Regions from separate parts of the Qipengyuania oceanensis genome, predicted to be linked through region 1. Evidence: predicted binding sites of a transcription regulator. Region 1 holds the regulator's gene; each other region holds the start of a gene.

Region 1 (10,441 bases):
TTGATCGCCTCCGACGAGACCTCGACTTCGGGACTGGGCATGGCCGCGCTCGCGGCGCAGGCTCGCTTCGCCCAGTCGCAGCGCAGGATGGAGTTGCCGCTAGGCGAATTGCCGCCCGAGCTTTTCCACGAAGCGCTTCAGTGCTGGCGCGGGAAGGCCGGGCCAGCCAGCGTAAACGCGCTCGACGCCGCCGAGGGCGCGCTGCGTGCCGCTTTCGACAGCAGCACGAGCCGCCTGGGCCTGCTGGAACGCCTGGTCGTGGCGATGGGGAAAGGCGTCACGGCTGCGCTCTCGATCGAACACGCCGGTGTAGCGCTTTTCGTCAGCGCTCTGGCCGCAGCATCGGGCCAACCGCGCAACCGCATCATCCTCTCGACCAATGAATCGCAGGCGGCTCGGCTGCTGCTGTCGCTCCGCGCGACCGGATTGAAGCCCCATTCCGTCGACCTGCAGCTAGTCTTCCTTCATCCCTCGGTGAGCCTGCCCCCGGGCAGCAGTGCCATCGATCCGGACGAGGCGGCAGCGATACTCGACGATGCCGCAAGCGGGTTGCCGCGATGACAATCACCACGACGACCTATCTGGCCGTAGGGCGAAGCGATGCGGCGGACCGCCTGGTCGAGGCCGACGAGCTGCTCGCCCGGTTGCACGGCGAGTGCGGCGGCAGCCTCGAGGGGGTGATCGCGGTTCCCGAACTGCTCGCGCTCGTTCGAAGGTCGCGCGAGTACGGTCTTCGCCTTTCGCGCGAGGTCCGCGCTTTCGATGGCGAGCGCCACGTTTCCGCATGGGTCGAAGTAACGCCAGTCGGACAGGGTGGCGAAGCAGGATGCGACATCGGCGTCGTGTCCTGGAACATAGAGGCGCAGGCGCCCGAAACCGAAGAAGCCGAGGCACGACGAATTCGCGAGATCGACCGCCAGCTGGCGGAATTTTCAGCCCGGCTCGGCCCCGGTCAACGCGTCCTTTCGGTCAGCAGCGATGCAGGCGATCTTGCCGGCCTTGTCGAACGGATGGAAGGTGGGCTGGGCCGCGCCTGGACCGATTTCCTGGAATTGCCGGAACTCGGGCATGAGCAGCCGATGCACTGGCGTATTCTCGACGGTGCGCGCTGCGTGATCGAAGGCTCGTCCAGGTTGTGGACCGCTTCGCTCGTCCCGCTGGGACAGGCGGAGCAAGGCAGCGCGGGGTTCCAGCTTTACCTGACTGCCGATACGCCGCTGCCCTCGCGCAAGCCGCTCGAAGCGAGCGATGCCGATGCAACGCCGATCGGACGCGACATCGCACCGGTCCTGCGCGAACCGATCGGGCGCATCATCGCCAATGCGGAAACCATCCGCTCGCGCCTCGCCGGGCCGCTGAAGAAGGAATACAGCGAGTACGCCGGGGATATTGCCGACGCGGCGCAGCATCTGCTCGGCCTGATCGACGACCTCGCGGACCTCGATGCGGTCGAGAAGGACGATTTCCATACCGCGCCGGATCAGATCGACCTCATCGACGCGGTGCGCAGGGCAAGCGGTATCCTAGGCGGAAAGGCTCAGGAACGCGGGATAGATCTGGTGCTGCCGGGTGCGGAGGCGAGCCAGATGGCCAGGGCTGAATTCCGGCGGGTCATGCAAGTGGTGCTGAACCTGGTGGGCAATGCCATCCGCTATGCGCCGGAAGGCAGCACGGTTTCCCTATCGATCGGGCGGACCGGCGACCATGCGACACTGACCGTTGCCGATCAGGGCCCGGGGCTGGACGCAGACCAGCAACGCAAGATTTTCGAGAAATTCGAACGCCTGGGTCGCAGCGGCGACGGTGGCTCGGGGCTCGGGCTCTACATTTCGCGCCGGATAGCCCGTGCGATGGGCGGAGAGCTGACCGTGGAGAGCGAACCGGGGCGGGGCGCTCGCTTCACGCTGAGCGTCCCCGCCCTCGATTGATGCCTCAGCGCTTGTCGACCGGCACGTAATCGCGCTGCGTCGGCCCGGTGTAGAGCTGGCGCGGACGACCGATGACCTGTGCGGGATCGGAGATCATCTCGTTCCACTGTGCAACCCAGCCCACTGTGCGGGCGAGGGCGAACAATGCGGTGAACATGGTGGTCGGGAATCCGATCGCCGACAGAATGACACCCGAGTAGAAGTCCACGTTGGGGAACAGCTTCTTCTCTTTGAAATAGTCGTCGTTGAGCGCCATTTCCTCGAGCTGCAGGGCGGTCTCGAACACCGGATCGGTGACCTTGAGGGCATCAAAGACTTCGCGAACGGTCTTCTGCATGACCGTGGCCCGCGGATCGTAGTTCTTGTAGACGCGGTGGCCGAAGCCCATCAGGCGGAACGGATCGTTCTTGTCCTTGGCACGCTCGATGTAGTGCGGGATCCGGTCCGGCGTCCCGATTTCACGCAGCATGTTGAGCGCAGCTTCGTTGGCGCCGCCGTGTGCCGGGCCCCACAGGCAGGCGATACCGGCCGAGATGCAGGCGAACGGGTTGGCGCCAGACGACCCGGCGAGCCGGACGGTCGAAGTCGAGGCGTTCTGTTCATGATCGGCGTGGAGGATGAAGATCTTGTCCATCGCGCTTTCGACGGCCGGGATCACTTCGTATTCCTCAGCCGGAACGCCGAACGTCATCCGCAGGAAATTGCCGGTGTAGCTCAGCGTGTTGTCGGGATAGAGAAACGGCTGACCGACCGAGTACTTGTAGGCCATCGCGGCGATCGTCGGCATCTTCGCAATCAGCCTGTGGCTGGCGATCTTGCGTTGCTCGGGGTCCGAGATATCGGTGCTGTCGTGGTAGAACGCCGACAGCGCTCCCACCACGCCGCACATGATCGCCATCGGGTGCGCGTCGCGGCGGAAACCCTGATAGAACTGCCGCATCTGGTCATGCAGCATCGTGTGGTAGGTGATCGTGTGCGTGAAATCGTCGAGATCTTCGCCGCTGGGCAGCTCGCCGTTGAGAAGCAGATAGGCGACTTCCATGAAACTGGAATGCTCGGCCAACTGACCGATCGGATAGCCGCGGTGGAGAAGGATTCCCTCCTCGCCATCGATGTAGGTGAGCGCGCTTTCGCAACTGGCAGTCGACTTGTAACCGGGATCGTAGGTGAAGGCGCCGGTCTTGCCGTAGAGCGCGCGGATGTCGACGACATCCGGCCCGATGCTGCCTTCGAGGACCGGAAAATCGGTCGTCTTTCCCGCCAGATCGAGCTGTGCCTGCTTGTCTGCCAAATGCGTTCTCCTTACCAATTTAGTCCTTGCTGGCCGGGTGCGCCTGCGCGTCGATGCGAGCAAGCGATTCTTCCCGGCCGAGCAGGACCAGAACATCGAAAATCCCGGGCGACGTGGTCGTCCCGGTCAGCGCAGCTCGCAATGGCTGCGCCAGTTTGCCGAGACCCACTTCGAGCTCCTCGGCATAGGCCTTCAAACTGGCCTCCAGAGCCTCCAAAGTCCAGTCGTTTTCCTGCGACAGAAGGGCCGAAATCCCTGCGAGGCGCGCCCGCGACTCGTCATCGAGCAGCGCCTCGGCCTTGTCGGTCATCTGCAGCGGACGTTGCCGGAACAGGAAGGCGGCGCCTTCGGCCAATTCGTCCAGATCGCGGGCGCGCGGCTTGAGAACCGGCATGGCCTCGGCGAGCAAAGCCTCGTCTGCGGCGTCACCGATCCGCGGCGCAACCAGTGCGGCTAGCCGCGCATCGTCCGCCTCGCGAATATAATGACCGTTGAGGTGAAGCAGCTTCTTCATGTCGAAGCGGGAAGGGCTCTTTCCGACACCATCGAGCGAGAACAGCGAGATCGCCTCGTCCCAGGTGATTTCCTCGCGGTCGCCGTGGCCCCAGCCAAGGCGAAGCAGGTAGTTGAACAGCGCTTCCGGCAGAATGCCGTGCTCATCGCGATAGGCTTCTGCCCCCAACGCACCGTGGCGCTTCGACAGTTTGGCACCGTCATTGCCGTGGATCAGGGGCACATGCGCATAGACCGGCTCCGGCCAACCCATAGCGCGATAGATCGGCAGCTGGCGAAACGCGTTGTTGAGATGATCGTCGCCGCGAATGACATGGGTGACGCCCATGTCGTGATCGTCGACAACCACGGCCAGCATGTAGGTCGGCGTGCCGTCGGCGCGCAGCAGGATGTAGTCGTCGATCTCGGCATTCTTGACCGAGACCTTGCCCTGGACCGCGTCCTCGATCGTCGTCTCGCCATCGGCCGGGGTCTTGAGCCGGATCACGAAGGGGGCGCCTTCGGGCGCCTCGGCAGGATCGCGATCGCGCCACCGCCCGTCATAGCGCATCGGCTGCTTGTTGGCGCGCTGGTCGGCGCGCATGGCTTCGAGCTCTTCGGGAGTGGCGAAGCATTTGTACGCGTTGCCACTGGCCAGCAGCTCGTTCGCAACTTCGGCGTGACGCGCTGCGCGTTCGCTCTGGAATACCGGCTCCTGGTCGTAATCGAGCCCGAGCCAGTCGAGCCCGTCGAGAATCGCGTCGATCGCTTCCTGCGTCGAGCGCTTCTTGTCGGTATCCTCGATCCGCAGCAGCGCCGTGCCGCCGTTATGGCGCGCGAACAGCCAGTTGAACAGCGCAGTACGCGCGCCGCCGATATGCAGGAATCCGGTGGGAGAGGGAGCAAAGCGGGTGACCACCTTGCCGTCTTTTAATCCACCTTCGCTTGCCATGAAAAAGCGCTTCCTTTCGATGGCCCAATGGCGACTAACCAGGGCCCGGCTGTCCCGATGGGAGATAATGCGGGCAGCCTTGATGCTGCGGTGCAGCGCACTTGGCGCAAGCGTACCGGTTTGTCCAGTTTTGCAAGGGGCGCGAACGAATTTCTGCGCCGGGCCGGTTTCGATCGCGGGCCGTGGCTGGCGGTTGCCTTTGCCGGCGGGATTGCCGCGTGGTTCGTGCTCGATGGGCCTTGGCAGTGGAGCGCGCTGGTCGGAGCGAGCATACTCGCCGCGATCGCTGCAAGCACACGCTACCGGGACCGACCGGATCGGAGCGAACTGGCGCTGGCGTTAACCGGCCTGGCACTCGCGCTTGCCGCCGGCGTGCTGATCGTCTGGGCACGCTCGGCCAGCGTCGGGGTCGAGGCGATCGATTATCCCCGGGTCGAACGCTTCGAAGCGCGGATCCTCGAGCGGGAGCAACAACCTGCGCGCGAGCGCGTGCGCCTAACGGTCGCCATGCACGATCCCGAGGCCGGCGTAGCGCGCAAGATCCGTCTCAACCTGGCGCTGGACCGGGACGACCCACGCTTTCGCGAGGGCGCAGTCATCCGGCTTCGCGCCCGCTTGATGCCGCCCGCACCGCCGATGCTACCGGGCGGCTACGACTTTGCCCGTGCCGCGTGGTTCCAGGGATTGTCGGCGACCGGCTCCATCCTCGGTCCGGTCGAACTGGTCGAGGAGAGCCTTGAGCGCACGGGCCTGGCAGGCATCCAGCGCCGCCTGTCAGGCCACGTGAGGTCGCAGATGAGCGGCTCGCCGGCGTCGATCGCTGCCGCTTTTGCGAGCGGGGACCGGGGCGCGATCAGCGATGCCGACGAAGAGGCGATGCGCGACAGCGGGCTGACCCACCTGCTCTCGATCAGCGGCCTGCATGTCAGCGCGGTGATCGCGGCAGGCTACTTCCTCTCTTTGAAACTTCTCGCGCTCTGGCCGTGGCTCGCGTTGCGGGTCCGCCTGCCGGTCGTTGCTGCGGCCATCGGCGCTTTGTTCGGCATCGGATATACGATCCTGACCGGCAGCGAGGTTCCGACCGTCCGCAGCTGCATCGGAGCGGTGCTGGTGCTGCTCGCGCTGGCGATGGGACGGGAGCCGCTGAGCATCCGCATGGTTGCCGTCGCGGCGGCTTTCGTGCTGTTCGTCTGGCCGGAATCGCTGGTCGGGCCGAGCTTCCAGATGAGCTTCACCGCGGTGTTGGCCATCGTCGCGCTCCACAATGCGGGGCCGGTGCGGCGATTCCTCGCTCCGCGCGAGGAGAGTTGGCAGGCCCGGATCGGGCGGCGTGGCACGATGTTGCTCGCCACGGGGCTCGTCATCGAATTCGCACTGATGCCGATCGTTCTTTTCCACTTTCATCGTGGCGGGGTCTACGGCGCGTTCGCGAATGTCGTGGCAATACCGCTGGTAACATTCGTGACCATGCCGCTGATCGCGCTCGGCCTGTTGCTCGATCTGGCGGGCCTTGGCGCACCGGCATGGTGGCTGACGCAGCATTCGCTGGAGCTGCTGGTCGGGATCGCGCATTTCACCGCAGCGCAGCCAGGTGCGATCAAGCTGTTCCCGCAGATCGGCGGATTTACTTACTTCCTGTTCCTCGCAGGCGGACTGTGGCTGGGCTTGTGGCGTGGGCGAGCGCGCCTGCTTGGCCTGGCGCCGGCTGCCGTTGCGACCCTGCTTCTCGCGGTAACGCCGACGCCGGATGTTTTGATCTCTAGTGACGCGCGCCATGTGGGAATCGCGGGCGAGGGGGACAGGCTGCTTGTCCTGCGCGAAGGGCGATCCGATTATGCGAAGGACAATCTGCTCGAAATGGCAGGAATGAATGGCGAACCGATTGCCCTTGCAGACTGGCCGGCGGCGCGCTGCTCTCGCGATTTCTGCACCCTTATGCTCGATCGTGGCGGCAGGAGATGGACGCTACTGATGGCACGGAGCCACGACAGGATCGAGGAGCGCGCACTTGCAGCCGCCTGCAGCGAAATCGATATCGTGGTCGCCGATCGCTGGTTGCCGCGAAGCTGTCGCCCGCGCTGGCTGAAGGCCGATGCGCGGATGATGCGGCAGACAGGTGGCCTCGCCCTGTTTCTGGAGCGGAAAAGGATCAACCGGGTAGCCGATCACCAAGGCGAACACGGGTGGTGGCGGGACGAGGAGCCATAAGCTCCACGCGCCCCGCGTCACGAAATTAGTGGTATCGGCGCAGGAGCCCGGCGAGCTTGCCCTGGACCTGCACTTGCCCGGCATCGTAGATCTGCGGATCGTAGCTGGCGTTTGCCGGATCGAGGCGGACGCGACCGTTCTCGCGGCGCAGGTACTTCAGCGTCGCTTCCTCATTGTTGACCAGTGCGACCACGATTTCCCCATCGCGAGCACTGTCCGTGCGGCGGACCAATGCAAAATCGCCGTCGAAGATACCCGCTTCGATCATCGAATCGCCCGAGACTTCGAGCGCATAATGCTCGCCCGGACCGAGCAGGGCGGCAGGGACCGGCAGCGAGTTCTGACCTTCAAGCGCCTCGATCGGGGCACCGGCGGCAATGCGGCCGTGCAGCGGTATCTCGATGACATCGTTCGCCGCTTCGGACTGGCGCGACGCGGTCGGCTTGGTCGCGGCTGCCACCATGTCGTTCGCTGCGCGAGCGCGCGGGGCGGTAGAAATCGCATCCTCCGGCTGCTTGAGCACTTCGAGAGCCCGTGCCCGGTTCGGCAGGCGGCGGATGAAGCCGCGCTCTTCCAGCGCCGAGATGAGGCGGTGGACGCCCGACTTGCTCTTGAGGTCCAGCGCTTCCTTCATTTCCTCGAAGCTGGGCGAGATGCCCGTCTCTTCGAGACACTGCTGGATGAAGCGGATCAATTCGTGCTGTTTTGCCGTCAGCATGGGCCGGGCTCCGTGATAGCCATCTGTTCCTTCGACTCGCGAATGCGAACGAATGCGGAACAATTAGGCAACCAAATAGGTGAAGTCAAGCAATCCCGCCATTTTCGAGCAGGTACACCGGAACATATGTTCCCGCTTTCGTCTCGGGTGCGTTCGGCGGTCGATCGATGAGGGCGGTCGCGGTCGCCAAGGCCAGCAAGCCAGCGGAATCTTGTTCAAGGACCGGATGGACCTTCCCTTCGGCTACGGTGGCGCGGAGAAACTCCCTTCGGGCATGACCCGGCGCAAGATCGAGCGCCGTCGGTAACGAGATGGCCTGCGGCCCCGGTCTCAGGCAGCCTGCCAGCTTCCGCAAGAGCGGGAGCAGAAACAGGAACGCCGTGACGTAGGCGGAGGCGGGATTGCCCGGCAGCCCGAGGATGACCTGACTTCCTTTGCGCCCGACCATCAGGGGCTTGCCCGGCTTCATGGCAACCCGCCAGAAATCGATGCGCGCGCCCCATCGTTCGAGCGCCGGGCGCACGAGGTCGTGATCGCCCACCGAGGCACCGCCCGTGGTGACGATCACGTCGCAAGCGCCTGCATTGTCGAGCGCGGCCAGCAAAGCCTCCATCGTATCGGCCACCGGTCCCAGGCGTTCGATCCGGCCAGCAGGGGCGCGCGCCAGCGCTTCCAGCATGGCGCCGTTGGTCGCCGGAATCCGGTGCGCGGGACAATCTTCGGGAGACGGTGCCAACTCGTCGCCGCTGTCGATTACCGCGAGGGAAGGAAGCCGGTGAACGCACAGCCTTGCGTGGCCCGATCCCAATGCGAGCGCCATCTGGTTGGCATCGATGCGTGTTCCGGCAGGAAGCAAGACTTGCCCCTTGGAAAAATCGTAACCGGCACGCCGGATATGGCGCGCTGTCGGCTCGCCTTCGCCGTTGAGCGCGATGACCTCGCCGGTGCGCGTGCAGTTTTCCTGGAGCAGCACCGCCATGTCGCCTTCCGGCATGTGTGCGCCGGTAGAGATGCGGATTGCCTCGCCCCGACCGAAGCTCCCGCGGAACGGGTGTCCGGCGGCGCTTTCGCCGACAACCTGCCAGGGGCCCCGGTCGTCATCTGCATGCAGGGCATAGCCGTCCATCGCCGACAGGTCCGTCGCGGGCTGGGTGCGTAGGGCCACCAGGTCTTCGCCGAGATACCGGCCGATTGCCTGCTCTGTATCGAGGTGTTCGCTTGCAAGGGGCTCGATGCCGCGCAGCAGCCGGTCCAACGCTTCGTCGAGCGGGATCGGCGGCTGCGTGCCTGTCACGATGCGCGCCAGTCGCCCGACTTGCCACCGCGCTTCTCGAGCAGCCGGATGTCGGAGACGACCATGCCCTTCTCCAGCGCCTTGGCCATGTCGTAGATTGTAAGCAATGCGATCGAAGCTGCTGTAAGGGCTTCCATTTCGACGCCGGTCCTGCCGGTGATGCTGGCAGTTGCGGTCGCCCTGATGGCGCCACTTTCGAAGGTGAAATCCACGCTGACCGAATCCAGCGGCAGCGGATGGCACAGCGGAATGAGGTCTGCAGTCTTCTTCGCGGCCATGATCCCGGCGATCCGCGCCGCGCCGAGAACGTCACCCTTGGGGCCATTGCCCAGGCGAACCGCTTCGAGCGTATCCGGCTGCATTCGGATCGTGCCGCTGGCGATCGCGACACGCTGCGTTTGCGTCTTACCGCCGACGTCGACCATGCGGGCCGCCCCGGTATCGTCGAGATGCGTGAGCTTTTCGGTCATGCCGTGCCCGTCAGTAGGGAGCGGGTCGCCGCCTCGACGTCGGGCTGCCGCATCAGGCTTTCGCCGACGAGAAAAGTGCGCACGCCGCTCGCGGCGAGCCGCTCGCAATCCGCATGCGTCGAAATCCCGCTCTCGCCGACCAGCAGTGTTCCCTCGGGTGCGAGCGGGACAAGCCGCTCCGTCGTGGCGAGATCGGTGGTGAAAGTCCTGAGGTCGCGATTGTTTACGCCGATCAGCCGGGATTTGAGGCGAGCGGCGCGCTCCATTTCGGCTTTGTCGTGGACTTCGACCAGCACGTCCATATCGCGCTCGATCGCTGCCGCCTCGATTTCGGCCATCGCCGTATCATCTAGCGCGGCGACGATGATGAGGATGGCATCGGCGCCGATCGCACGCGCTTCGGCGACCTGCCAGGGCTCAACCATGAAGTCCTTGCGCAGGACCGGCAGGGAACACGCCGCGCGCGCTTCCATCAGATAGTCCTCATGACCTTGGAAATAGGGCGCATCGGTCAGAACGGAGAGACAGGCTGCGTCTCCGTTTTCGTAAGCGCGCGCATGATCGGCAGGCTTAAAATCCTTTCGGATCAGCCCTTTGGAAGGCGATGCTTTCTTCACTTCCGCAATCAGTGCGAAGCCCGCCTTGGCCTTGGCTTCCAGTGCCGCGCGGAATCCCCGCGGCGCGGACTGGCCGGCCGCCCGGTGATCGAGCGCGGTGATCGATTCCGCCGCGCGGCGCGCAGCGACCTCGATGCGCTTCGTGGCGCAGATTTCCTCGAGCTTGTTCATCGGGTCAGGTCGATCCACTGGGCGAGCAGCGCCTCGGCAGAGCCGCTGTCTATGGCCTCGGCCCCCATGGCAACGCCGTCGGTCCAGCCTGTCGCCTTTCCGGCAACTTGCAAGGCCGCGCTCGCATTGAGCAGCACCGCGTCGCGATAGGGACCGGGCGTTCCTTGCAGCAGGGCCTTCAGCGCCTTTGCGTTGTGGGCCGCATCGCCGCCGCGAATGGCTTCTACCGGCGCATGGTCGAGGCCGACAGCGCTTGCATCGACGCGGCGCATCTCGAAATCCGCGCCGCGCACGTCGGCT
Region 2 (10,441 bases), 220 kb from region 1:
GCCGCCGAGCATCGCTTTTGCCGAACCCTCGCGAAACGAGCTGTCGCGCGCTGCACGCGAAGCCTGGCGGGACGGGATGGCGCAAGTCGCGGCGCTGGCTGGAAAGGCTTCCGGGGAGCAATGGTCGCTCACGATCGAGCGAACCGGGCGGGGCGAAGACTATCTCCTCTGGCGTTTCGCCAGCGAGGTGCGTCAGTCCGCCGACGAGCTGGTTGCAGGACTGGTCGGCGACCGCGCTGGCGCGATCCTGTCGCGCGCCGGGATCGAGGTCGCGCTGGTCGAACCCGATGGCTCGATCCGCGCTGCCAGCGCCGGTTTTGCCGAGCGGGCATCGGGCGATCCGACGGCGACGCTCGCCGGGCAGGACTTCGTCAACCTGCTGCGCTCCGACGATCGGGAGCGCATCTTTTTCGCGCGCGAGGGCAAGCAGGGGACGCCGCAGACACTCGTACATATTCCCCTGAACGATCCTGCCGCGGGCGAGCTGGCCGCTGCCGACCAGGCCGCTTCGCTGATGGCGCTGGTGGATAGCGGAGTGGGCATCGGCGGAGGCTGGGACGGCGGAGGTCGCGCAGCCATGCCGCAGGTAGAGGCGCTGCTGGGTGCCTTGCCGCTCGGCCTGGCATTGACCGATCGCGACGGCCGGTTCCTGTTCGCCAACAAGGCCTTCCTGCGCGCGATCGGTCGCAAGGAAAAGGGGTTGCCCCAGTATCCGACCGACCTGGTGGTGCGCGAGGACAAGGCGACCGTTTCCGATGCCGTGCGTCGCTTCGGACGCGGGCCGGCAAGCAGTGGCGACATGGCGGTCCGCCTGTCGAACCAGCCCGACGATCCGGTATCCATCGGCCTTGCCGGCGTGCGCGGGCTTGGCGAGGCGGCGGTGCTTCTCAGCCTGGCCGACTCGACCGAGGAAGTCCGGCTGCGGCGGCAGGTGGCGCAGGCCACCAAGATGCAGGCGGTCGGCCAGCTGGCCGGCGGCGTTGCGCACGACTTCAACAACGTCCTTACCGCTATCATCGGCTATTGCGACCTGATGTTGCTGCGGCACACGCCCGGCGACAGCGATTACGACGACATCCAGCAGATCCGCGCCAATTCGAACCGCGCCGCCTCGCTCACGCGCCAGCTGCTGGCCTTCTCGCGCCAGCAGACGCTGCGCCCGGAGACGGTGCAGCTGCCCGACATCGTGAGCGAGGTCAGCCAGCTCCTCAAGCGGTTGATGGGCGACCGGATCGAGTTCGTCGTCAGGCACGACCGCGAGCTGGGGCCGGTGCGCGCCGATCCGCAGCAGCTGGAACAGGTGATCGTGAACCTGGCGGTCAATGCGCGCGACGCGATCCAGTCGCATGGCGACGGTCCGGGCCGGCTCACCATGGCGACGCGCCGGATCCCGGCGTCTGAAGTCGGCAAGATCGGGTACGATTTCATGCCTGCCACCGATTATACCGCGCTCATCGTGCAGGATACCGGTGGTGGCATCCCCGAAAACCTCATCGGAAAGATCTTCGAGCCGTTCTTCACGACCAAGGAACAGGGCAAGGGGACGGGCCTCGGCCTCTCGACCGTCTACGGCATCGTCAAGCAGTCCAATGGCTTCATCTTCGCTGACAACGTCGTCGGCAACGATGGCAGGACGGAAGGCGCGCGCTTCTCGGTCTACCTCCCGGTCCACCAGGTCGAGAGCGACCCGGCGCGCGGGCGCAAGGCGGATGTCGAGCCCGACACCAGCGACTGGGCCGGGGGCGGTCGGCTGCTGCTGGTCGAGGACGAGGACATGGTCCGGACCATCGCCACCCGCGCGCTCACCCGTGCGGGTTATGAAGTCACCGCCTGCGCCGACGGCGAAGAAGGGCTCGAGCTGATCAAGGCCGGCGGCGAATTCGACCTTGTGGTCAGCGACGTGGTGATGCCGGGCATGGACGGGCCCACCATGGCCAAGGGCATTCGCAAGATCCATCCGCACATGCCCTTGCTGTTCATGTCCGGATACGCGGAAGAACAGCTGCGCAACGACATCGCGATGGCCGACATGCATTTCCTTCCCAAGCCATTCTCGGTCCAGCAGATCGGCGACAAGGTCGCGGAAATCCTCGGCAAGCACGCTCCGGCGAAGGTCTGACAGGACACGGGCAGGGCTTTGCCGGCACCCCTGAAAATTAAATCGCGTTCTCCTCTTGTTCCATGAGAACAAATGCGATACATGGCTTACATGTTGGAAAGAGCCCGGATCGGTCTGGGCAAACGATGGAGGCATGTGCCATGGCGGCGAACCTGAAGCTGGTAGAGGGCAAGGAAATGAACGCAGACCGTCAAAAGGCGCTCGATGCCGCCCTTGCGCAGATCGATCGCGCTTTCGGCAAGGGCTCGGCAATGAAGCTGGGCTCGAAGGAAACGATGAACGTCGAATCGATTTCGACCGGTTCGCTCGGGCTCGATATCGCGCTCGGCATCGGCGGCCTGCCGAAAGGCCGGGTGATCGAGGTTTACGGGCCGGAAAGCTCGGGTAAGACGACACTCGCGCTGCATGTGATCGCCGAAGCGCAGAAGAATGGCGGCACGGCGGCGTTCGTCGATGCCGAACACGCGCTCGACCCGGTCTACGCCAAGAAGCTCGGCGTCGATATCGACGAGCTGATCGTTTCGCAGCCCGACACGGGCGAGCAGGCGCTGGAAATTACCGATACGCTGGTCCGTTCGAACGCGATCGACGTTCTCGTGGTCGACTCGGTCGCCGCACTGGTCCCCCGGGCCGAGATCGAGGGCGAGATGGGAGACAGCCACGTCGGCCTGCAGGCTCGACTGATGTCGCAGTCGCTGCGCAAGCTGACCGGTTCGATCAACCGATCCAAGTGCATGGTGATCTTCATCAACCAGCTGCGCATGAAGATCGGCGTGATGTACGGCAATCCCGAGACGACGACGGGCGGTAACGCCCTCAAGTTCTACGCTTCGGTCCGGCTCGACATTCGCCGCACGGGCCAGATCAAGGATCGCGACGAGGTCGTCGGCAACTCGACCCGCGTGAAGGTCGTGAAGAACAAGGTCGCTCCCCCGTTCAAGCAGGTCGAATTCGACATCATGTATGGCGAGGGCATTTCGAAGATCGGCGAGATCCTCGATCTCGGCGTGAAGGCGGGCATCGTCGAGAAGTCGGGGTCGTGGTTCAGCTACGACAGCGTCAGGATCGGCCAGGGCCGCGAGAATGCCAAGACCTTCCTCAAGGAAAACCCTGAGATTTGCACCAAGTTGGAAGCTGCGATTCGTGGCCGCACCGACGTGGTCGCCGAGGAGATGATGGCGGGGCCGGACGCGGACTCCGACGACTGATCCTCAAGCGGGTCCTTCTGTCCGACAGAACCCGGCAGGGGTTCGGGGCCCGAACACACGGAATGCCGCTGCATGCCATCCCCATCCGGCATGTGGCGGCTTTTCGTTTCCAGACACCCCCTAGGGTCCGCAATAGCGGCAAAGGCGCAGTGATCGAGGAAACCGCACGCCCTGCCGCAGGTTTCGCGCTTGTCGCTAGCCCCGACATTGCCTAACTGACCGGCCATGACGTCGACCAACGATATTCGCCGGGGCTTCCTCGACTATTTCGCTGCTGCCGGGCACGCCGAAGTGCCTTCAGCGCCGCTCGTACCTTACAACGATCCGACGCTGATGTTCGTCAACGCGGGAATGGTGCCGTTCAAGAACGCGTTCACCGGTCTCGAAACCCCGCCAAACCCGACCGCCACCAGCAGCCAGAAATGCGTGCGCGCCGGAGGCAAGCACAACGATCTCGACAATGTCGGCTATACCGCGCGGCATCACACGTTCTTCGAGATGCTCGGCAATTTCAGCTTCGGCGATTACTTCAAGGAGCAGGCGATCCTCCATGCCTGGACTTTGCTTACCAGGGAATGGGCGCTCGATCCGGCGCGATTGACTGCGACTGTCTATCATACCGACGACGAAGCCTTCGATCTGTGGCGCAAGATTTCCGGCCTTCCGGAGGAGCGGATCATCCGCATCCCGACCAGCGACAACTTCTGGTCGATGGGCGATACGGGGCCGTGCGGTCCCTGTTCGGAAATCTTCTACGATCACGGCGACCACATCTTCGGTGGGCCTCCAGGCAGTCCGGACGAGGATGGAGATCGCTTCGTCGAGATCTGGAACCTCGTGTTCATGCAGTTCGACCAGTCGGCCGACGGATCGCGAACCGCTCTTCCCAAGCCCTCGATCGACACCGGTATGGGGCTCGAACGTATCGCGGCGGTCATGCAGGGCGTCCACGACAATTACGATACGGATACCTTCGTGGAACTCATCGCCGCGTCAGAAAGCCTGACCGGCGTGAAGGCCGAGGGTGAGCACAAGGCGAGCCACCGGGTCATTGCGGACCACTTGCGTTCGACGAGTTTCCTGATGGCTGACGGCGTACTGCCGTCCAACGAGGGCCGCGGTTACGTCCTTCGCCGCATCATGCGGCGCGCGATGCGCCATGCACACCTGCTTGGCGCCAAAGATCCGCTGATGCACCGGCTCGTGCCGGCGCTCGTTGCCGAGATGGGACAGGCCTATCCCGAGCTGGGCCGGGCGCAGCCGCTCATCGAGGAAACCCTGCAGCGCGAGGAAACACAGTTCCGTCGTACGCTGGAGAAGGGTCTGCGTCTGCTCGACGAGGCGACGTCGACGATGAGCGACGGCGACCGGCTCGATGGCGAGACGGCCTTCCAGCTCTACGACACCTATGGCTTCCCTTACGATTTGACGGAGGATGCGCTGCGCAGCCGCGGTCTCGAAGTTGATCGCGCAGGCTTCGATGCCGCGATGGAGCGGCAGAAGGCTGCTGCCCGCGCCGCCTGGAAGGGTTCCGGCGATGCCGGATCGAGCGAGGTCTGGTTCGACATTGCCGAGCGCGATGGTGCAACCGAGTTTACCGGCTACACCTCGACTTCGGGAGAAGGCCGCGTCGTGGCACTGCTGCGCGATGGCACCGAGATCGACAGCGCGTCGCAAGGCGACACCATCACCGTTCTGACGAACCAGACGCCCTTCTACGGCGAAAGCGGCGGCCAGTCGGGCGACGCGGGCACGATCAGCAGCCCCGCCGGATTGGAGATCGCGGTCGAAGAGACGTCCAAACCGCTTGGGCGACTTCACGCGCATTACGGCAAGGTGACGAAGGGTTCGATCAAGGTCGGCGAAACCGTGCATCTGGAAGTCGATGCCGAACGCAGGGATCGGATTCGCGCCAATCATTCCGCAACGCATCTCGTTCATGCCGCGCTGCGCAACCGCCTCGGCGGGCACGTCACGCAAAAGGGATCGCTCGTTGCCGACGATCGCTTCCGCTTCGACTTTTCGCACCCCAAGCCGCTGACGGATGAAGACATCATTGCGATCGAGGCCGAGGTGAATGCGGAAATACGCCGCAACGAACCGGTCGTAACGCGCTTGATGAGCCCGGACGAGGCCGTCGAAGCAGGCGCTCTCGCACTGTTCGGCGAAAAATACGGCGACGAAGTCCGCGTCCTGTCCATGGGCGGCCTGGGAGAGGGCGGACGGAATTTCTCGGTCGAACTGTGCGGGGGAACCCATGTCAAGGCGACTGGCGATATCGGCGTTTTCCGGATCGTGTCCGAAAGCGCCGTCTCGTCGGGAGTGCGCCGGATAGAGGCGCTGACGGGAGAGGCCGCTCGCAGGTGGCTGGTGGGTCGCGAGGATGCGCTGAAGGCGATCGCGGGCGTGATCAAGGCAGCACCCGACGAGGCTGCTGGCCGGGTCGCTGCGCTGGCGGAAGAACGCAAGCGCCTCGAAAAGGAACTCGCGGAAGCCAGGCGCGCCTTGGCACTCGCCGGCAATACGTCGAACGCGAACGCTGGCGCACAGGCTGACGAACAGATCGCCGGCGTCGCATTTTCAGGTCAGGTAATCGAAGGGTTGGACCCCAAGGAATTGCGCCCGCTACTTGATGAAGCGAAGAAACGCATGGGATCGGGAGTAGGCGCGATCTGCGCAGTCAACGATGGCAAGGCGGCATTCGCGGTGGGCGTGACAGACGATCTGACCGGTCGGTTCGATGCGGTTCAGCTGGTACGCGATGGCGTAACAGTGCTCGGCGGCAAGGGCGGCGGTGGTCGTCCGGATATGGCGCAGGGCGGTGGTCCGGACGGTTCCAAGGCAGCCGAGGCGATCGACGCGGTGCGCAAGGCGCTGTCGAGCGTTGATGCCTGAGGCCGTGGACCGCTAGCGGCGGTTCATGCTCTTCATCTGCAGGTGATGCTCGGCACCGCGTGCGGTGTCCGGTCCCTTGCCGCGGCTCTCCATGAGCTTCGGATCAGTCATGTCTCCGTCCTGCACGTTTTGCGGCTTGAACTTCTCGGCATCCGAGATCGGTTCGCTCGGCGGGGTCTTGTCTGACATTTTCGTCTCCTTCGCCCATTCAACGGCCCGGGCGCGACAAAGGTCCGAAAAGTCAGGTGGATGCGGTGCTGGTCTTGAGCTTCGGCCGACGTTCCAGCGCGCCCATCTCCTGGATCTGCGCGCGCAACTCGTCCCGCTTTTCGTGGATCGAAGCGATCACTGGGCCCATCGCGACGCCGAGATCGACGAGCGCGGCCTCGGATAGCTGGAGCGAGGCTTCGAGCGTTTCGGGCACGGCTGTGCTGGCACCTGCGCGATAGAGTTCGGCTGCATGTATGGCATCGCGCGCACGGGCGATGATCGGGAGATCGGGATGCGACTTGCGCAGTTTCGCGGTCAGGCGCTGCGCCAGAACAGGTTCGTCCATCGTCAGGATGACGGCCGGTGAATGATCTATTCCGAGGTTTTCGAGCGCGTGGCCGCGTGCTGCGTCACCGAAGACCGCGCGATATCCCTTGCGCTTGGCGCTCTCGATCATGTCGGTGTCGGAATCGATTGCGACATATGGCTGGTCGTGTGCGGCCAGCATGTCGGCGATCAGCCGTCCCACCCGCCCGGCACCCACAACGATGACCCTCGGCGTCGCGGCATCGGCCTCGTCGAGCTGTGCGACAGGCTCGATGCGCCGCGCGACGAAACGTCCCGCCCGGGCAAGGACAGGGGTGACGGTCAGCCCGATCGCGGTGACGATCTGCCAGAACTGCGCGGTTCCGGGCTGGATCAGCAAGGCAGAGCTCGCCGCGGCCAGCACGATCAGCGTTGTCTCGGACGGGCTTGCCATCAGCAGCCCGGTTTCTGCCGCTGTCGATCGCCTTGCTCCCATCAACCGCAGGAGGAGGAACGTGACGAGCGACTTGAAGACCAGCACGCCGACCACCGCGAGGACGATCGGGCCGAGATTAGCCCAGATGGACGTGAGATCGATCGACATGCCGACGGTGATGAGGAAGATCCCCAGAGCGAGGCCCTTGAACGGCTCCATGATGCCTTCGACCTCGCCGTGATATTCCGTCTCCGCGATCAGCAGGCCCGCAATCAGCGCACCCACGATCGGAGACAAGCCGACGACCGCCGTCGCAAGGCTCGCGCCGATAACGACGAGCAGGGATGCGGCGAGGAACAGTTCGGGGCTCTTGGTTCGTGCGGCTTGGCCGAACAGGCGGGGTAGGGCAAAGCGGCCGACTACCAGCAGGCCTGCGATCACCAGCGCCCCCTGCCATAGGGTATCGACGAGGCCGCCCCATCCTTCGGCTTGGGCATAGGGCGCCATCGCGCCAAGGATGAAGATGATCGGGACGATCATGATGTCTTCGAACAGCAGCATCGAAAGTGCTGCGCGCCCGACCGGGCTGTTCGTGCCCGATATCGGCAGCACGATCGCCGTCGAGGAAAAGGCGAGGGCGAAGCCCAGCGCCAGCGCCCCGACCCAATACTGGCCCATCATGCTGAGGAAGATCGCGAGCGACAGGCCGATGACGAGCAGTTCGAGCGCACCCAGCCCGAAAACGAGCCTGCGCATCTGCCACAGGCGATTGAACGACAGTTCGAGCCCGATCGTGAAAAGCAGGAGGATGATCCCGAACTCCGCAAACGGGTCGAGCGCTTCGGGATCGGTGATCGTCACGTGGGCGAGCCACGGGTAATCGAAAACCAGTTTGCCGAGCCCGAAAGGACCGACGAGCACGCCGATCAGGATGAAGCCGATCACCGGCGTGATGCGAAACCGGGTGAAGACGGGAATGACTATTCCCGCCGATCCCAGGATCACCAGCGCATCGGACAGGGCAGGGGAGGCGAGTTCACCGGAAGCCATGAAGCGTGAATAGGCAGGCGGTCTGCCAAAGTCACCAGCCGAAGCACGCGTTTAGGACGCGATGTGTCAGCCGCCGCCGGGAGAACTTGAGCCGAGCGGTTCACGCCGCGGGCGCGGCTTGCCGGGATGCTTGCCGTCGACGTCCCACTCGATCCGGTAAAGGTCGAACCGGCGGTCGGCGAGATTGCGGACCGTCCCCTCGGCACGCGCCCATGCAAGGTCGGCGAGATTGACGTCGCTGATAGTCAGCGTCTCGACGTTCTCGCTCGCCTCGGCGGCAATGCCATCGCGCGCGAAGGGGAAGTCGCACGGCGTCAGAATGCAGCTCTGGGCGTACTGGATGTCCATGTTGGCGACGTTCGGCAAATTGCCGACATTGCCCGAGAGAACCACGAAGCACTGGTTCTCGATCGCACGCGCCTGTCCGCAGTAGCGCACGCGCAGGTAACCCTGCCGGCTGTCGGTGCAGAACGGGACGAAGATGATCCGCGCGCCTTCGTCGGCAAGGCGCCGGGCAAGCTCCGGGAACTCGCTGTCGTAGCAGATCAGGACCCCGATCGGTCCGCAATCGGTCTGGATGACGTCGATCTCGTCGCCGCCCTTGATGTTCCACCAGTATCGCTCGTTCGGCGTGGGGTGGATCTTCTCCTGTTCGTGAACTGAGCCGTCGCGCAGGCAGATGTAGGCGATGTTGTGGATGTCGCCGTCATCCATGCGCGTCGGATGCGAGCCAGCAATGATGTTGATGTTGTAGCGCATCGCCATTTCGGAGATGTCGCTCTTGAGGCGCGGGGTGTAGTCGGACAGCCGCTCGATCGCCTCGACCGGCGAGAGCTCCTTGGGTTCGAAGCTGAGCAGCATGAGCGTGAAGAGTTCGGGAAAGACTATGAAGTCCGATTCGTAATCCGCTGCAACATCGACGAAGTAGTCGATCGCGCGCAGGAACTCGTCGTAGTCGGCGACGGCACGCGCCTGCAGCTGACAGGTGGCGATACGCACCGCCTCCACACCGCGCGGAAGGCGTTTCTTCTCTGGCTGGTCGCGCTCCACATAGGGGTTGCGCCAGACCATCATCACGGCGTTCGCGAGGCTGGCCTTGTCCTCCGGCAGGTAATTCTCGATGATCCCCTTGGGCTCAAAGCCGTTGGCGAGCTGGAACCGGAGCACCGGATCGTGCAGCTTGCCCGCGAGCACGAGATCGAGATATTCCTGCGGTGTTTCCACTCGGTTGGTCTTGCGACGGCGCGCGCGGGCGAACCCCGGCATCCGGCCGGCAAAGACGATCCCCGTCAGGTCCTTCTCTTCGGCGATGGCGCGCCGCTCTTCATAGAGACGGCGTCCGATGCGCACGCCGCGCACCTTGGGATCGACGCACATCTCGTAGCCATAGAGCCAGTCGCCCGTCGGATCATGGCGGCTGCCGTAGCCATTGCCGGTGACCTCGTCCCAGTCATGCTCGCCCAGCGCGACGGGCTCGGGCAGCTGCATGGTCGCGCAATAGCCGACGACCTGGTCGTCGAGCATGGCGACGAAGCAGCCCTCGGGAAAATTGTTGATCTGCCCGCGGATCTCGCCGTGGGTGTAGGCAGGCATGTCGTCATAGACCCGGCGCACGAGTTCGGCGATCCCGCGCACATCCTTGGGGCGCGCATTGCGGATCTCGAGCCGCTTCTGGCCCAGTTTCTCGTCTGCCTTGCGGCGCGGCTTGCCCTTTCGAGCTGGTTGCTGTGCCATTTGTGCCCCGTCAGTATTCAGCGACCCGATGAAAACGCGGCCGGCAATTGCCGACCCGGACTTTCAAACTTGCCCCGCTAACGAACGAGACGGACGACGGTTTCAGTCAGTGCGGCAAAGCAGGCAGTTGCAGCGCCAAGAGAGGCGGGACGGTGAACGTCGACGCCCCCTGGGCCGCAAACCCAGCTTACCGGTACAAATTCCGCCTGAGGAACTACGCAGCGAACCCCTGGGACGCCATTTCAGCCTCCAGGTTGGTGACGATAGCCTCGAAGAATTGCTCGGTCGTCAGCCAGCTCTGTTCCGGACCGATGAGCAGTGCGAGATCCTTGGTCATCTTGCCGCTTTCGACGGTCTTGATGCAGACACGCTCCAGCGTCTCGGCGAACTTCACCACGTCGGGCGTGTCGTCGAACTTGCCGCGATACATGAGGCCGCGGGTCCAGGCGAAAATCGATGCGATCGGGTTGGTCGAAGTCGCCT
Region 3 (10,441 bases), 200 kb from region 1:
CCGGCAGGAAAACATGGTCGAATTCCAAGCCCTTGGCAGCGTGCATGGTCATGATCGTGACCTTCTCGCCATCGTCGCGCGCGTCATTGTCCATGATGAGGCTGACGTGCTCGAGGAAATCGCCCAGCGTCGCGTACTCTTCCATCGCACGCGCCAGTTCGGAGAGGTTTTCCGCCCTGCCGGCGCTTTCTGCCGAACGATCGGCAGCGAGCATGTCGTCGTAGCCGCTCTCGGCGAGCACCGCGCGCATCAGTTCGGCCGGGGTCGTTTCCTCGGCCAGTTCGCGCCAGTGGACGAACTGCTGGAGCAGGCCGACCAGAGTGTTGCGCGCGCGCGCGGGCAATTCGTCGGTCTCGGCCAGATCGAGCGATGCTGCCGCCAGCGGCATCTGCGTCCGCCGTGCGTGCTGGTACATCTTTTCCAGGGTCTTGGAGCCGAGACCGCGCTTGGGCTGATTGTAGATGCGCTCGAACGCGAGGTCGTCGGCAGGCTGCGCAATGACGCGCAGATAGGCGAGGGCGTCGCGGATTTCGGCGCGCTCGTAGAAACGGAAGCCGCCGATGATGCGGTAGTTGATGCCGATCTGGATGAACCGGTCTTCGAACTCGCGGGTCTGGTACTGCGCACGGACAAGGATCGCGACCTTGTCGAGGCTTGCGCCCTCACGCTCGAGCCGCTCGATCTCCTCGCCCACGCGGCGCGCTTCTTCCGGGCCGTCCCACACGCCGATGACGCGAACTTTCTCACCATGCTCCAGCTCGGTCCACAAGGTCTTGCCGAGCCGCTGGCTGTTGGCGGTGATAAGGCCCGAGGCCGCCGCCAGGATCTGCGGGGTTGAGCGGTAGTTCTGCTCCAGCTTGACGACCTTGGCGCCCGGAAAATCCTTCTCGAAGCGCAGGATGTTGGCGACTTCCGCACCGCGCCAGGAATAGATCGATTGATCGTCGTCGCCGACCACGCAGATGTTCTTGCGTTCCTGCGCGAGCAGCCGAAGCCACAGGTACTGGACGGCATTGGTGTCCTGGTATTCGTCCACCAGGATGTATTTGAAGCGCTTCTGATAGTGTTCCAGCACGTCGCGGTGCTGGCGGAAGATGTTCAGCATGTGCAGCATCAGATCGCCGAAATCGCAGGCGTTGAGCGCCTTCAGACGCTGCTGGTAGAGCCCGTACATCTGCTGGCCGCGACCGTTTGCGTAACTCTCGTTGTCGACGGCATCGAGGTCGGCGGGATTGAGCCCGCGGTTCTTCCAGCCGTCGATCAGTCCGGCAAGCTGGCGCGCGGGCCAGCGCTTGTCATCGATATCGTTGTCCTGGATGAGAGCCTTCAGCAACCGCAGCTGGTCGTCGGTATCGATGATTGTGTAATTGCTCTGGAGACCGACCAGTTCGGCATGGCGGCGAAGCATCTTCGCACAGACCGAGTGAAACGTGCCGAGCCACGGCATTCCTTCCACGGCGTCGCCGATGTGGCGTCCCACGCGCTCCCGCATCTCGCGCGCAGCCTTGTTGGTGAAGGTGACACAGAGAATCTCGCTGGGCCAAGCGAGCCGCATCGCGATGAGATGTGCCAGCCTTGCGGTGAGCGCCGCCGTCTTCCCGGTGCCGGCCCCGGCCAGCATCAGCACCGGCCCCTCGGTCGTCAGCACGGCCTCGCGCTGCGGCGTGTTGAGCCGCGCCGCATAGGGGGGAGGGACGTCTGCCGGAGGCGCGCTGTCGGTGGCTGGAATCTCGGTCATGAAGCGGTGAACAGGTAGGGAACGCGAGGGGCGGGCGCAAGGGCGATCCGGAACCTTGGGCCACCCTTCTGCGTAAGTGGCCCGACAGGAATAAAAACGGAGAACTCATATGAAGTCGCTGATTTATGCCGGAGCAGCCGCACTTGCTCTCACCGCAGCGCCCGCGATGGCCGATCATCACATGGAGCCGATGGAACTGACGGCGATGCAGCAGTCCATGTACGATGCGTGGGATGCCGAGCAGCAGGCGACCTACGATGCTTGGCCGATGGAAGCACAGACGTATTACTGGACTCTCGACGAAATGCAGCAGGGGGTATGGTGGAATGCGCTCAACAACGAACAGCGCGTCAGCATCGTCACGATGACGGAACCCCAGCGCGTCGCGGCCTGGACTTCGATCCGCAACCAGATGAATGCGGCCGGCAACGCGACGGCATCGAATGCTAGCGCGACTGCCCGCACGACCCGTTCGGCCACGAGCGGCAACATAGTGTTCCGCGGCAATGCAGTCACCCAGACGGCTCCGGCTGCCCACAACGGGGAATATCCGCCTTGCAAGGGCGATCAGCAGGACAACTGCGTCAACCCGCGTGAAGCCGGCCTCAACTACGGCAATCGTCCGCTGAATTACTGGCCGGGTAAGCCCGCGAGCGAAATCGACGGTCCGCTTCCGCAGAACCGGTAATCATTTTTCGCAAACCGGGGCGTTCGCGTCTCTCGGGCCACGAAGAGGGGCGGCGGCACGATGGTGTCGCTGTCCTTTTTCTTGCCTGGGTCAGGCTTCGCGACGAAGCAGGGTCAGCTTGGCCTTGCCGACCTTGCGCTCGGCATCGATCGACAGCCCCGCCACCGCGATCGTCTCGTCCGCAGCCGATTCTACCGCCATCCACGTAGCTTCGGAAATCCAGCCCAGTCGCAACAGCCGGTCGAGCGCCACGCCGCCCGCACCGGTGTGATAGGGCGGATCGAGAAGGATGAGATCGGTCGCCTGCTTCGCGGGGCCGAGCTGCATCACCGATCCCTGCTGGATGGTCGCCTTCTCGCGGGCATCGAGGCCGGAAACATTCTCCCTGATCGCCTTTATCGCGGCCGCATCGTTCTCCACGAACAGGCAGTGCGCCGCGCCGCGCGATAGCGCCTCGATCCCCAGCGCGCCCGAGCCTGCGAACAGGTCCGCGACCGACAGGTCTTCGAAGGAGCCCAAGCGGCTCGCCAACATGTTGAACAGCGTCTCGCGCGTGCGATCGGCTGTGGGACGGGTGGCGTCTCCCTTGGGGGCGACGATTCTGCGCCCGCGCCAGTCGCCGGCAATCACTCTCATTTGCTGCGCATCAGCTGCTTGCGGAACGCTTCGACCTGCTTCTGCGGCACTTCCTGGGCAGCGCCGCGCGGCAGGTCGGCGAGCTCGAACGGCCCGTAGGCGAGTCGCATCAGCCGGTTCACCTTCAGCCCCAGGTGTTCGAGAACGCGGCGCACTTCGCGGTTCTTGCCCTCGGTCAGCGTCATCTGGACCCAACGGTTCTTCCCCGATCCGCGTTCAAGATCGGCTTCGATCTTGCCGTAGCGAATGCCGTCGATCTCCACGCCCTCGATGAGATCGTCGAGCTGTGCCTGCGTGACGTCGCCGAATGCCCGTGCGCGATAGGTGCGCGGAATGCCGGACGACGGCAACTCCATCGCGCGCTTCAGCTCGCCGTCATTGGTCAGCATCAGCAAGCCTTCGGTCGTGAAATCCAGCCTACCGACCGGGATCATGCGCGGCGTACCCTTGGGCAGCGCGTTGCGCAGCGCGGTGTAGATCGTCGGGCGACCCGACGAATCGCGTTCCGCAGTCAGCAGGCCCGAGGGCTTGTGGAATCGAAACAGCCGCGGCGCTTCGACCTTGCCGACGGGCTTGCCGTCGACCGACACGCCGTCGAGCGAGGTCAGGAAGGTCGCCGGGGTCGTCACCGGCTTGCCGGCCAGGGTCACGCGCCCGTCTTCGATCATCCGCTCTATCTCGCGGCGCGAGGCGACGCCTGCGCGCGCCAGCAATTTGGCAATGCGATCCCCTTCGGGCCGGTCGTCTGCACGCGGTGTTCTGGACATGCGCCCGCGCCTAGGCCGTCAGTTCGCCGCGCGCAACGCCTCTTCGACGGTCTCGTGGTAGCGACGGATGCCGCCTTCCATCGTGCCGAGCGTCAGTTCGTCAATCGCGCCGCTCTCCAGACCCTGCTGGCCGAGTTCTGCGGCGCGGAAGTCCTCGCTGGCGAAGACCCCGCCGTCGAGCAGCGCCCAGCTGCGTTCCCAGTGATCGCGCGCCTTGTCCGTCGCGGGCGGCTCGGGGATCAGCATGAAGTCCTCGACCAGCGTCAGGTCGTGAGCCTGCGGCATCATCACCATCACGTTGATGTAATCGGGGCTGGGGATGACGAGCGCACCCGGCATGAGCTGGTAGGCATAGGTCACGACGCGCCGCAGCTGCGCCATGTCGGTGAGGTCGATGCCGTCCATTTCCTCCAGCCTGCCGACCGCGCTGCGCGAATGCGGGCCGATCATGTCGCCGCTGGTGACCCCGTCCTTGAAGAAAGGGCCGATCGTCTGCGCGTGCAGGCGCGTGACGTGATAGCTTTCGAGGAAGGCATCCATGATGAGCTTCCAGTTGCCCTTCACGGTGTGCAGCTTGCGCCGGAACAGGAATTGTTCGCCCATGCCGAGCGCGTGGAAATCCTCGCCGATCGTTTCGGCAAGCGTGAAGTCGGCGGTTTCCTCATGAGGAGCGAACCAGATCAGGCCGCCGGTCTCCTTCGAGGGCAATTCGACGAGACCGAAATCCGCCTTGTCGAGATCCGGGAAAGTATCGGGGCGGGGCAGGGCGAGCAGCCGTCCGTCCACCGCGTAGGTCCACGCATGATAGGGGCAGACGAGCTTCTTCGTGGCGCAAACCTCCGCGCCCTCGACCAGCCGCGTTCCGCGATGGCGGCAGACGTTCATAAACACATGCGCCGTGCCATCCGCGTCGCGGGTGATTAGCAGCGGTCGCCCGGTGGCATCGTGCGGCACTGCCATGCCCGGCTCGGGCAGTAAGACCGAGGGGCACAGGATCTGCGGCAGGCGGTCATAGATCGCCCCCTTCTCGCGCGCGAAATGATCGGGATCGGTATAGACACGCGCGGGCACGGTCGACGGTTCGGCGGCATCGCGCTTGCGGTTCTCGGCGAGGTCTTTCGCCAGCGCGAGCATCCCGTCGGTCGGCCTGCGGGCCGGATCACCAACGGACTTGGTTATACCCACAGCACTCATGGTGGCTGTTCCTTCCTCTTTCGCGCCGCTAGTGTCGCACCAAATTGGCGAAAACAAAAGGACGCTAGGGTATGGCAGAGGTCGCAGCCGCTAAGAAGCAATCCGCTTGGCGGGTGCTCGGTATGGCGCTGAGCAATCGCAAGACAGGCTTCATGCTGCTGTTCGGCTTTGCCAGCGGGCTGCCTTTCGCGCTGTTCCTCGGCACGCTTTTCGCCTGGCTGACCGAGGCGGAAGTCGATCTGGAGACGATGGGCGTGTTCAGCCTCATCGGCCTTGCCTATGCCTTCCAGTTCCTGTGGTCGCCGCTGATCGACAAGGTCGATCTGCCGCTGTTGCGCCGGCTGGGTCGCCGCAAGCAGTGGATCGTCCCGATGCAGGTGCTGCTCGGCAGCTTCCTCGTCACCATGAGCCTGCTCGATCCCAAGTCGCAACTCGGCATGTTCAGCCTGCTCGCCGGGATCGGCGCCTTCGCCAGCGCGACCCAGGACATCGCGATCAATGCCTGGCGCATCGACGTGGCAGACGAACGGGCGACGATCGATATTCTCTCGACGATCTACCAGATGGGTTATCGCCTCTCCTCGCTCGTGGGCGGCGCGCTCGGCCTGATCATCGCGGCGCGGATCGGCTGGCCGGAAACCTACGCCATGATGGGCGCGATCCTGCTGTTCGTCGGTTTCGTCGGCTTGTGGGCCCCCAATGCTGAGGGCGTGGCCGAGAATAGCCAGGGCGACGAGCAAGTCCGCGCGCTGCGCCTCGCGGGCGAACTCGAGCCGGCCATTCGCAGCCGTGCGCTCGTCGCGGTCGGCCTCCTCTGGGCGGCAGCGATCGGCGTCGTGCTGGTATTCATGATCCTGTCGCTGACCAGTGCGCCGGAAGACCGGCCCAACCCGACCGAGTTCACGGTCAACTGGGGCCCGTGGATCATCGTCGCCACGATCATCCTCCCCGCGCTCATCGCCGGCTGGCTCGCCGGACAGAAGAAACAGGGCAAGCATCTGCTCAGCCATGATGCGCCGCCCGCCAGCGGCGGCTCCTACGCGATGGACCATCTCTATCGCGCGCTCGTCCTGCCGCTGGTCGAGTTCGTCGGCCGCATGGGCTGGAGCCTGGTGCTGATCCTCGCCGTGGTGCTGACCTACCGCATCTGCGACGCGATCTGGGGTACCTTCGCCTATCCGTTCTACCTCGGCGAGCTGCAGTACACGAACGACGATGTTGCGTTCGCGTCCAAGTTCTTCGGGGTCGGCGCGATCATCGCGGGGCTCGCGCTGGGCGGACTGATGCTCACCACTATCGGACGGATGGCAACGCTGCTGATCGGCGGGATTCTCGCCGCGCTCACGAACCTGCTCTATGCCGACATGGCGGTGGGCGGAGCCAATATGGCGGCATTCAGCAAGGCGATCGGCTTCACCTACCTGATCGAGCAGGTGCCCGGGATCGGTGATGCCGACCTTGCCAAGCTGACCATCACCATCGCGTTCGAGAACCTCGCCATCGGCATCGCGGGTGCGGCCTACATCGCCTGGCTGTCGTCCATCGTGTCGAAGAAGTTCAGTGCCGTGCAATACGCACTGCTGTCATCGCTCACCTTGCTGATCGGCACGCTGGGGCGCGGAGCGCTGGGCGAGATGATCGAGAACCAGGGCTATTACGACGTTTTCGTCCTGACGACCTGGATCGGGCTGGGCGCAGCGGTGCTGGTCTGCGTCGAATGGTATCGCGAGAGCCGATCGCGCAATTCCGGAGTGGTCCAGCCGGACATCGCCGAAGTCGATCACGACGTCGCCGCGGGAAGCTAGTCGGGCAGCTCGTCGTTGAGCCGCAGGACTTCGCCCGCGAGGTAGAGCGAGCCCGAAACCAGCACCGGCAGGCCATCATCCGGCAGTGCTGCCAGCGCCGTCGGCACATCGTCCGCCGATCTCGCGTCCGGTCCGAAAGCGATTGCGGGATGCCACTCGTGTCCGGGCACGGGTACGACCGTGATGCTGCCGATGCTGTCGGCAAGTGGTGCGATCAGTGCCTGCGGGTTTTTCGCCTCGATCATGCCGATGACGAGGTGCAGCCGCTCGCCAGCGAAATGGCGCGCGATCATCGCGCCGGCATCGGGATTGTGTCCACCGTCGAGCCAGATGATCCTGTCCCCGGTCAAAGGCCCAGGCGCGAGGCGCTGCATCCGCGCTGGCCAGCGGGCGGAGCGGATGCCTTCGGCGATCGCTTCTGCGGACACGGACACGAAGTCCTGATGGCGCAGCATGGCTACCGCCAGCGCAGCGTTGTCGGCCTGGTGCGCTCCGGGCATGGCGGGCAGGGGCAGGACCAGTTCGCCGTGGCGGTCGGCATAGTGGAGGCCAGCGACATCGACGCTCGAATGCCATTCGCGCCCGCGCATCGCCAGTGGCGCGCCAGCGGCCATTGCCGCTCGTTCGATCTCCAGCGTCGGGCCTTCGGGATAGGACAGCGTGACCAGCGAGCAGCCGGGCTTGGTGATGCCCGCTTTCTCGAACGCGATGCGGCTCAGCGGATCGGTCGGCGTGCCTTCCTCGGGGGCGAGCAGGAACCGTTCGTGGTCCATGCCGAGCGTGGCAATTCCGCAGGCCGCAGGATGTTCGATCACGTTCGTCGCATCGAACCGGCCACCGAGTCCCACCTCCACCACGCAGGCATCCGCCGGGACGCGGGCGAACTCGGTGAAAGCAGCGGCAATGGTGACTTCGAAGAAGCTGGGGTTGAGGCCGTCGGCAACATCGAGAATCTCTGCCAGCAATTCGGCCAGTCGCTCGTCCGAGATAAGCTCGCCCGCCACGCGGATGCGCTCGTTGTAGCGCACCAGGTGCGGGCTGGTGGTGACGTGAACCTTGTATCCTTCCGCCTCCAGCATGGCTCGCAGGAAAGCACAGGTCGATCCCTTGCCGTTGGTCCCCGCGACGTGGAACACGTGCGGCAACTGCTCGTGCGGATTGCCGAGCCGGCTAAGCAGAGCGCGGATGGTACCCAGCCCGAGCCTGCCGTCGGGCACGCTCAGCTGCGCCAGCCGGTCGAGCTGGGCCTGGACTGCGGGGCTTTCGGAGCGGGCGAAATCCCGCATCGCGGGTTCAGGCAGCCTTCTTGGGCGCGAGGTAGTCCAGCACGCTCGCCAGCCGGGTCTTCAGGTCATGCCGGTGGACCACCATGTCGACCATGCCGTGCTTGTAGAGATACTCGGAGCGCTGGAAGCCTTCGGGCAATTGCTCGCGAATCGTATCCTGGATCACCCGCTGGCCGGCGAAGCCGATCAGGGCGTTAGGCTCGGCGATGTGGATGTCGCCGAGCATGGCGTAGCTCGCGGTCACGCCGCCCGTCGTGGGATCGCTGAGCACGACGATGTAGGGCAGGCCGGCTTCCTTCAGGCGCCGGGTCATCACGGTCGCCTTGGGCATCTGCATCAGGCTGAGGATGCCTTCCTGCATACGCGCTCCGCCAGCGGCAGTCACCACCACGTAGGGGCATTTGCGGCTCAGCGCGCGCTCGGCGCCCTGGCAGAAGGCCGTACCCACCGCCATGCCCATGCTGCCACCCATGAAGCCGAAATCCTGCACGCCGACCACCGCCGGATGACCGTCGATCGTTCCGCTGCCGACGCTGAAGGCATCGGCGTGGGGGCTCTTGGCGCGCGCCTGCTTGAGCCGGTCGGTGTACTTCTTCGAATCCTTGAACTTGAGCGGGTCTTCCTTGACCTCTGGCTGCGCGAGCATCTCGAACCCTTCGTCGAGCAGCATCGCCAGCCGCTCGTCCGCGCCGATGCGGCCATGGTGCTCGCAGCGCGGGCAGACGTAGCAGTTTTCCTCATATTCCTTGGCGAAGATCATTTCCTGGCAGCCGGGGCATTTCACCCACAAGTCCTTGTCGGTGCTGCGCTTGGGCAGCCAGGAGATAGAATTGCGTACGCGAGTGAGCCAGTTCATGCGGCTGCCTTTGCGGCGGAATGCACGGCCTTGGCAAGACTTGCCGTCAGTTCGCGCAAGCGGGCGGGGGCATCGACGCCATGTTTGCCGACCAGTTCGACCAGTGCGGAGCCGACGACGACGCCGTCCGCGACTTGGGCGATTTCAGCGGCTTGTTCGGGTGTTCTTACACCGAATCCCACCGCGACGGGTATCTCGGTCGATCGCTTGATACGGCTGACATTTGCCTCGATCGATTCGATCGCCGCCTGCTGCATCCCGGTTATGCCGGCCACCGCGACGTAGTAGAGGAAGCCGGACGAATTCTCGAGCACCTGCGGCAGGCGCTTCGCATCGGTGGTCGGCGTGGCGAGGCGGATCGGGGCGATGCCATTGGCGCGCAGGGCCGGGCCGAGCGCGTCGTCCTCCTCCGGCGGAATGTCGACGCAGATCACGCCGTCGACGCCTGCGTCCTTCGCCGAACTGGCGAACCATTCCGGCCCGCGCCGGATCATCGGGTTGGCATAGCCCATCAGCACCAGCGGCACATCCGGATGGCGTGACCGGAATGCGCTGGCGATCGCAAAAACATCGGCGGTGGTCGTACCCTTGCCGAAGCTGCGCAGGTTCGCTTCCTGGATCGCCGGACCATCGGCCATCGGATCGGTGAAGGGCATGCCAAGCTCGATCACATCCGCGCCGCCCTCGACCAGTGCGTCGAGATTGGCGGCAGTGTCGCCGTCGCCTGCGGTGATGAAGCAGACGAGCGCGGCGTGGGGCTTGGCGAAGGCGTCGGAGAGGCGGGTCATGCGGCTGGTTTCCACAAGGCTGCCGCGAGGCCGACCAATACCGCTATTGCCGCAGCATAAGGTGCTAGCGCCGGGGCGTCGATGGCACGTTGGGTAACGACGAAACCGAGGGACGTCAGGATAAAGCCGATCGGAAGGCCGATGATAAAGAAAACGAGACCTCGGGCAGGAGAAACCGTCACATCTCCACTCCCAGCTTCTCCGCCACAGTGAAAATGTCCTTGTCCCCGCGGCCGCAGAGGTTGGCGAGGATGATCCGGTCGCGGTCCATGGTCTTGGCGACCTTGGCCACGGCAGCGATGGCGTGGCTGGGTTCGAGCGCCGGGATGATACCCTCGGTCCGGCACAGCAGCTGGAAGGCGTCGAGCGCCTCGTCGTCGGTGACGGCGGTATATTCGACGCGGCCCGTATCTTTCAGCCAGGCGTGTTCCGGCCCGATACCGGGATAGTCGAGCCCCGCGCTGATCGAGTGGCCTTCGGTGATTTGGCCATCCTCGTCCTGCAGCAGGTAGGTCTTGTTGCCGTGGAGCACGCCCGGGAACCCGCCGAGCAGGCTCGCTGCGTGCTGGTCGCCGTCAAGGCCGTAGCCGGCCGCCTCGACCCCGAGCATTTTGACATCCGCGTCGTCGAGGAAGGGGTGGAATAGGCCGAGCGCGTTGGAGCCGCCGCCGATGGCTGCCACC

Evidence for each region. Region 1 encodes LexA, which represses DNA repair genes until DNA is damaged. Its sites were predicted from a motif close to GTTCCNCNCTTGTTCT; they were not measured.
Region 2: recA (recombinase RecA) is a predicted target of LexA. The motif match lies at 2,166-2,181, and genes of this name have one in related genera.
Region 3: GRI48_RS02935 (ATP-dependent helicase) is a predicted target of LexA. The motif match lies at 1,746-1,761, and genes of this name have one in related genera.

What each region holds. Positions count from the first base shown of each region.
Region 1 is NZ_WTYN01000001.1:392,235-402,675, reverse strand. It holds gene GRI48_RS01965 (hypothetical protein) at 1-561, shown strand, start outside; gene GRI48_RS01960 (sensor histidine kinase) at 558-1,928, shown strand; gene GRI48_RS01955 (citrate synthase) at 1,933-3,219, opposite strand; gene gltX (glutamate--tRNA ligase) at 3,239-4,663, opposite strand; gene GRI48_RS01945 (ComEC/Rec2 family competence protein) at 4,691-6,871, shown strand; gene lexA (transcriptional repressor LexA) at 6,897-7,589, opposite strand; gene GRI48_RS01935 (molybdopterin-binding protein) at 7,675-8,883, opposite strand; gene moaC (cyclic pyranopterin monophosphate synthase MoaC) at 8,880-9,353, opposite strand; gene trpC (indole-3-glycerol phosphate synthase TrpC) at 9,350-10,141, opposite strand; gene trpD (anthranilate phosphoribosyltransferase) at 10,138-10,441, opposite strand, start outside.
Region 2 is NZ_WTYN01000001.1:611,428-621,868, reverse strand. It holds gene GRI48_RS03015 (hybrid sensor histidine kinase/response regulator) at 1-2,119, shown strand, start outside; gene recA (recombinase RecA) at 2,260-3,327, shown strand; gene alaS (alanine--tRNA ligase) at 3,553-6,222, shown strand; gene GRI48_RS03000 (hypothetical protein) at 6,235-6,411, opposite strand; gene GRI48_RS02995 (cation:proton antiporter domain-containing protein) at 6,464-8,224, opposite strand; gene GRI48_RS02990 (bifunctional GNAT family N-acetyltransferase/carbon-nitrogen hydrolase family protein) at 8,291-9,958, opposite strand; gene GRI48_RS02985 (NADP-dependent isocitrate dehydrogenase) at 10,173-10,441, opposite strand, start outside.
Region 3 is NZ_WTYN01000001.1:591,040-601,480, reverse strand. It holds gene GRI48_RS02935 (ATP-dependent helicase) at 1-1,738, opposite strand, end outside; gene GRI48_RS02930 (hypothetical protein) at 1,848-2,426, shown strand; gene rsmD (16S rRNA (guanine(966)-N(2))-methyltransferase RsmD) at 2,517-3,062, opposite strand; gene GRI48_RS02920 (pseudouridine synthase) at 3,059-3,829, opposite strand; gene GRI48_RS02915 (aromatic ring-hydroxylating oxygenase subunit alpha) at 3,848-5,023, opposite strand; gene GRI48_RS02910 (AmpG family muropeptide MFS transporter) at 5,095-6,828, shown strand; gene GRI48_RS02905 (bifunctional folylpolyglutamate synthase/dihydrofolate synthase) at 6,825-8,114, opposite strand; gene accD (acetyl-CoA carboxylase, carboxyltransferase subunit beta) at 8,122-8,970, opposite strand; gene trpA (tryptophan synthase subunit alpha) at 8,967-9,758, opposite strand; gene trpB (tryptophan synthase subunit beta) at 9,937-10,441, opposite strand, start outside.